2 regions of the Flavonifractor sp. DFI.6.63 genome follow, and region 1 is predicted to be linked to the other one. Evidence: riboswitches for the same ligand, from Rfam matches in the RefSeq annotation. Region 1 holds a riboswitch; the other holds the start of a gene.
What was found. A riboswitch is a leader RNA that binds a small molecule or an ion and turns the genes downstream of it on or off. The one in region 1 is predicted to bind cobalamin.
Positions count from the first base shown of each region.

Region 2: linked by a shared signal. The riboswitch ahead of NE547_RS06640 (ABC transporter substrate-binding protein) and the one ahead of NE547_RS17410 (ABC transporter substrate-binding protein) in region 1 are both predicted to bind cobalamin.

Region 1 is NZ_JANGBE010000054.1:8,054-11,461, forward strand. It holds gene sleB (spore cortex-lytic enzyme) at 1-632, shown strand, start outside; gene thpR (RNA 2',3'-cyclic phosphodiesterase) at 915-1,445, opposite strand; cobalamin riboswitch at 1,587-1,795, shown strand; gene NE547_RS17410 (ABC transporter substrate-binding protein) at 1,948-3,126, shown strand.
Region 2 is NZ_JANGBE010000009.1:15,851-19,258, forward strand. It holds gene NE547_RS06635 (iron ABC transporter permease) at 1-832, opposite strand, end outside; gene NE547_RS06640 (ABC transporter substrate-binding protein) at 844-1,845, opposite strand; cobalamin riboswitch at 2,030-2,217, opposite strand; gene NE547_RS06645 (hypothetical protein) at 2,669-3,001, shown strand; gene NE547_RS06650 (TetR/AcrR family transcriptional regulator) at 3,227-3,408, shown strand, end outside.

The DNA.
Region 1 (3,408 bases):
CCCTTTTGTTCGCGGTGAACAGTATCATCATCTCCCAGGCCCAGAGCGCCCAGGCGGCCACATACCGGGTGGGCTCCACCGGAAGCGAGGTGCGCACCATCCAGACCAAACTGAAAAATTGGGGCTACTACGACGGCTCGGTGGACGGCATCTACGGCAGCCAGACCGCCGAGGCGGTAAAATACTTTCAGCGCTCCAACGGCTTGAGTGCGGACGGCATCGTAGGTGCGGCCACCCGGAAGGCACTGGGCATGCCCAGCGCCGGAACCTCCGGCAGCCAGTCCGCAAGCCTGGACCTGCTGGCCCGGGTCATCTCCGCCGAGGCCCGGGGAGAGCCCTACAGCGGGCAGGTGGCGGTGGGCGCGGTGATTCTGAATCGGGTGGAGCACCCCTCCTTTCCCAACACCGTCGCGGGGGTGGTCTACCAGCCGGGAGCCTTTACCTGCATGGTGGACGGGCAAATCGACCAGCCGGTGGCCGATTCCGCCGTCCGCGCCGCCCGGGAGGCACTCAACGGCGCCGACCCCAGCGGCGGAGCGATCTACTACTTTAACCCCAGCACGGCCACCAGCGCCTGGATCTGGAGCCGTCCCCTCATCAAAGTCATCGGGAACCACCGCTTTTGCTCCTGAGGGCGGGGAGCTCCGTCGCGCTGTGCGCCGTGCGTCCCCGCGCGTTCGTGTTTGGCTGAACGGGCGCGGACCGGCCCGGCCGTGCGGGAGTCCGGCTGCGGGGCAAGCCGTTTTCGGGTCAAGGCATTACCGCATGATTCAGCGCGTGCGGATCGGCGCGAAAATTTGTGCCGCAAAAAGGCGCAAAACCGCAGGAATACTTTGCGTATTACAAGGTTTTGCAACGCATTTGTGGGGCAAATTGGCCGCCAAGACGTGCGTGGGGAATTGTGCGGTGACGCCTTAAAACAGCCGCTTTTCGTAAATAGGCGTATACCGCAGCAGGCCGGAGCGGCGCTCCGAGCACATCAGGGTCAGCCGGTCCAGGGTCAGCTCCAGGGGCGTCAGCAGGCCGGACAAGCGGCCCTCGTCCATGGAGCGGGGAAGGATCGCGCGCCGGGCAAGGGTCAGATGGGGCCGGTAGGCGCGCTCCTCCAGCGGGAAGCCAGCCCCCGCCAGCGCATGGGAGAGCTGCCACTGGGCCTCAGTGAGGCCGGGCGCGGCCTGTACGCCCACCCATAGGATATCCCCGCTGGAACGGCGGAACCTTCCCACGCCGCAGGTGCGCAGCGGGAAGGGCGGTGCGTCCACCGTATCCATGGCGGCAATCACGTCGTCCAGACGGTCGGTCTCTCCCAGAAAGACCAGGGTGAGATGATAATTTTCCCGCCGGGTAAAATTCCCGCGTACGCCCTGGTCCGCCAGGGCCCGGGCCGCCCTGTCCAGAGCGTCCTTCCAGGACTCCGGCAGCGCCGCCGCCACAAACAGACGCATATAAGACGCCTCCTCTTTTCCGTAAGGTCCCGCTTCCCGCAGGGAACAGCCTGAGTATAGCAGAGGCGGGCTTGGCCCGCAAGGGCCGGGCCGCGTGCTAAAATCCTGTTGACAAACCGGAGCGGAATCAGTAGAATGGCCTTAATAAAATTTCCCTCAAGTGTCCCTCCTAGAGGAATGATAGACAACCGGGTGAGAATCCCGGACGGTACCGCCGCTGTAAGCGCTGAGGCCGCTGCTCGTTGATGAAGATCAGCCACTGGGAAACCGGGAAGGCAGAGCACGGACGCAGGAGAGGCAGCTCTCCCTAAGCGTAAGTCAGAAGACCTGCTTGAGGACGTCCCTGCCACGCGTTATGGCATAGGGGACTTTTTGTTGCGGAAAACCGGCCGCGGCAGCGTTCAGCGCTGCCGCGGCTTTCTGCGTCCACGGGAGGGGTGCGTCCGCTGGAACAAGGGGGGATTTTATAGACTGGAGCGATCCATAACATGAGGAGGAAACTATGAAACGAATCGGAATGAGCATCCTGTCCTTGGCCCTGCTGCTTTGCCTGGCGGCTTGCGGGAACACGAACCCCGCCGCGTCCGGGACCGCCGCCCCGGAGACGGCTGTGCCGGAGACCGCCGCGCCCCAGGAGGATTACGACGGCAAGCTGGTGTTGGACGGCCCCATGGAACTGGAGTATGCCCGGAATTTTGCCGTCGACCGCTATAAGGGCGGCTACCGCATGTTCACTGCCGGCACCACCGGGAACACCTATCTGGTGGTGCCCGAGGGCATGAGCGTCCCCGAGGAGCTGGAGGCGGGCGTGGTGGTTCTGCAGCAGCCCATCGACCGGGTCTATCTGGCCAGCACCGGCATGACCTCACTGGTGGCCGCCATGGGCGGGCTGGACCACGTGAAGCTGGTGGCCAACGACGTGGAGGACTGGTACATCGAAGATGTGGTGGCGAAGATGAACGAGGGCAGCATCGCCTTCTCCGGCCACTATAAGGAACCGGATTATGAGCAGATGACCGCCAACGACATTCAGCTGCACGTGGATACCACCATGATCGACAACAATCCAGAGGTGCTGGAGAAATTTGACGAGCTGGGCATCCCCTCCATCGTGGAGAATTCCTCCAAGGAGGCCCATCCCCTGGGCCGTGTGGAGTGGGTAAAGCTGTTTGGCGTACTCTTCGGCATGGAGGAGCAGGCCGAAGCCTATTTTGAGGCGCAGAAGGCCCTTGTGGAGGACGCCACCGCCGCGCAGGCGTACGGCAAGACCGTGGCCATGGGCTACATCACCTCCACCGACAAGTGCTATGCCCGCAACGGCGGCGACTATATGGCCCAGCTGATCGGCATGGCCGGCGGCACGTACATCCTGGCCGATATGGAGCCGGAGAAGAGCGGCAATACCAATATGACCTTTGAAGAGTGGTACGCCGGCAACAAGGACGCGGATTACCTGTTCTATGTGAACTTTGCCCGCTCCTTTGCCTCCATCCAGGAAATGATCGACTATAACCCCCTGTTTGCCGACTTCAAAGCGGTGCAGGACGGCAATGTCTGGATCACCTCGCCGGACTTTACCCAGTCTACCGCCGCCATCGCCTCCATCCTGTCGGATATGAACGCCATTCTCGCCAGCGCCGACGGCGATGTGACCACCGACCATCTGATCAAGCTGTCCTGAGGGCCACGCCAGCGGCAGGTGGGAGAACCCGCCCTGCCGTTGGCGGGGGGGAAGGCCGCGTATAGCCTCGCCCCCGCGGCCGTGAAACATGCGTCTGCGCCCGCACGGGGCAGCCGTCGGCGGCTTTGCGGCCTTGCGGACGCCGCGTCCCCTTTACGGAGAAGGACGCGGGCGGCCCTGGGGGACCCAGGCGGACCCAGGCGTCAGCGGGGGGGCTGCAGGTCCTTGAAAAGTGCCGGCATGTTTGAGCGGCGCGGCGGGCTTGTTCGCCGCGCCGCGGGG
Region 2 (3,408 bases), on a different contig from region 1:
TGATATGGGGCACGCACAGGCCCACAAAGCTGATCATCCCGGCCACCGACACAGCGGAAGCCGCCAGCAGGGAGGAGACCGCGATCAGGGCGATCCGGGTGCGGTCCACGTTGACGCCCAGGCCGACCGCCAGCTCGTCCCCCAGCAGAAGCACGTTGAGCTTGCCGGCATACAGCAGGGCCAGCGCCAGGCCCGCCAGAAAGTAGGGAAGGATCATCCGCACATGGGGCCAGCTCCGGGCGGACAGGCCGCCCACCATGAAGCCGGCCATCCCCTGCAGCGCGTCGGGAAAGCGGATGGTGAGGATGTTGTTTACCGCCGAAAGGATGGCGGAGAGGGCCACGCCGGAGAGAATAAAGCGTACCGGATTCAGCCCGCCCTTCCAGGCGAACACGAAGATGAGAAACGTGGTCGCCAGGGCTCCGCAGAACGCCCCGAGCGGGATCAGGGACGAGGCGGCGGGGAAAAAGAGATACATGATGTAGGTGGTGACCGACGCGCCGCTGGTGACGCCCAGAATACTGGGCGAGGCCATGGGGTTGCGCATCATGCCCTGCATGATCGCGCCGGACAGGGCCAGGCACGCCCCCACCATGCAGGCCAGGAGGTTCCGGGGAAAACGCACCTCCCGGATGATGGTGGTATAGACGCCGCTGTCCTGTCCGAACAGAAGGATCCGCAGGATGTCCGGGGCGCTTACGTCCACCGCGCCGAACATCGTTCCGGCCAGGAAGACCGCGGCCAGCAGCACGGCCAGCAGCAGCAGTTTGGCAAGCCGCCTCCGGCGGGTCAGGCCGCAGGGCCGCTCCGGGCGCGCGTGTGTGCGTTCCATGGGCGCGCCGCTTACGCGAAGAGCTCGGGATAGAGGAAGGCGGCCAGCTGCTCATAGGCATCGGCATAACGGCCGTTGGGCTTGTACATGTACATGCTCACGTCCAGGTGGCGGTAGCGGCCCTCCTTGTAGGCGGTCAGGTCGGTGAAGCCGGGCAGCTCAAGGACTCGCCGGGCGGCGGCCTGCTGATCGTCCCCGCCGCCGGCGGTAAGGATATACTGGGGGTCCAGCTCCAGCAGCTTCTCCATGCTGAACTCATACTTCTCCCGGGTAACGTCGCCGTCGGGGTAGGACAGCAGCTTACAGTTCAGATCCAACAGCATGCTGCCGCACATGGTGTCCGCGCTGGTGAAGCTGGGACCGCTGGTAGAGGGCATAATGAGCACCGCCTCCGCCGAGTGGCCCGCCACCGTTTCCCGCACGGCGTCCACGCGGGCTTTTACGTCGGTGGCATAGGTCTCGTACAGGTCGGGGCGCACGGTCAGCTCGGTGAAGATCTTGACCAGGTCCAGATACTGCTCGAAGGTCTTATAGCCGTAGACCAGGCAGGGGACTCCGGCGGCCTCCAGCAGTTCGGCCATCTCCAGATCGCTCTTGCTGTTGTTCATGATGACCAGGTCGGGCTCGGCCTCCAGCACCACCTCGGCGCTGATGGTCTCGCCGTCGGCCAGGATGGGGACCGCCTCCAGTTCCGCGGGCAGAGGAGAATAGGAGGAATAGATATCCTTGCGGTAGACCAGAGTCCCGCCGCACTCGTACCACAAAGGGCAGTAGGAGCCATAGGTGCAGACTACCCGCTGCGGATTGCGGTCGACGGTGACCTCCTTGCTGCGGCCGTCGGTAAAGGTATAGGTCTCAGACACCGGCTCTGGGGTGGGCTCCGCCGCGGGTCCGGCGCTGGGGGAAGGGGCGGGGGTACGGGCGGAGGAAGCGCCCCCGCTGGGTGCGGCACAGGCAGACACGGTCAGCAGCAGGAGCAGGAGCAGGCACAAGAGGGATTTCGCACGTTTCATAAAGGGGTCTCCTTCCGGTTTAAAATCATATCACCGCAAAAAGAACGCCTCTCTGCAACAAAAGGCCCCGCTTTCCAAGCTTCTTGGAAAGCGGGGCCCTGAGTACGGCGGCAAGCGGACGCGGCGGCCCTGTTGGCACACCGGTCCCGGCGCTGTTTCAGATGAGCTGCTCTCTGCGGAAGATACCTCATCGTTCCATCCAAGCAGGTTTCCTGACTTGCGGATCGGCATCGGCCGCGCCTTCTCATCCTGATGGACAATGGCGTTGTGCGGCAGACTCCCCGTTCACAGTGACCGGATCGTTCGGGATTTGCACCCGATTCCCTATTACCCGCTCCTGCGCGGAGCGGCACTTGGATAGTTTTGATTGAATTGTAAGGTCAGTATACGCGATTTTTGCGAAAATAGCAAGAGGCGAAAACACATTATCGTTTGATTCCGTAAGGGGGCGGGGCGGCATAGGCTGCGGAACGGGGCCGGCGTCCGGGTCCATGCCGTTTTTGTTATCGCAATTTTTAAAAGATTTGATAAGCGCAGGCAATACCACACGGGAAAGCGGCTGTGCGCCGTAAAATAGGGGCATAAAGGAACAAACGGGCCTGTCCAGCCGGAACGGCGAATTGTCAATGGTGCGGACGCAAAAGGCGTTGGGGAAATGAATATCTATGGTCCGGCCGTGCTGCGGTGCGGGGAAAACTGCCTTGCGAGTTGAGCCGGATGCACGACGCTGTCGAAACCATCATTGCCGCGCCGCCCACGGCCCCAAGGCAGGCCGGGCAGCGCGCGCTAAGGTTCCATCCGGAAATAAGGGAGTACATGGAATTTGCGTAATGAAAAGCATGCCAATGCAGAAAAAGACAGCCGGATCGTCCACGCAAGCAAGGGAACGGATGCAAATGTTCCAGACGCCACGATGTCTTTCCGGTTGCTGACGGAAGGAGAAGCGGCCGTATTTGGCGATAGTGGCGATCTTAGAGCCGAAAAGCGGGAGATGCCGTTACACAAAGAACCGTTAGACAAGCGTATCCGCTATAAACTCGATTCCCATCCCTCCTGGGTCAAAAGCAATCTCTCAGATCACGCATACGACTCAAGTGCAGATAACACGAAAAATGACCCGTTCGAACAAGATGAGAGCATGTCTTTGCACTCGTGAAAGCACAATCCTGATTTGGAAAGCTGTTTGCCGATACCGACAGATGGTGAGGACGTTTTCTGTTGTTGTCTGAGGGCGCCTCGATTATAGTACCCTGTTAATGGAGTTGCAAATTCTGCAAAAACCTACAATTTGCCGGAGAAATTTTTAAAACCGCTTGCAATTGCTTTAATTGTAAGCTATATATGGTATATAAACCAATTTAAAATGAAAGGAGTAATTGGTGTGGCGATTACAAGCGCAAGCCTCGCCGCAAAGAAAAGAATTCTGACCGCCTGCGTCCGCCTGTTCCTGGAAAAGGGTTACAACCGCACTACGGTGGCAGAAATTGTAAGGGATGCCGATGTGTCGGTCAGCACCTTCCAGAACATTTTCCGTGCCAAGGACGGCGTACTCATCGAACTGAT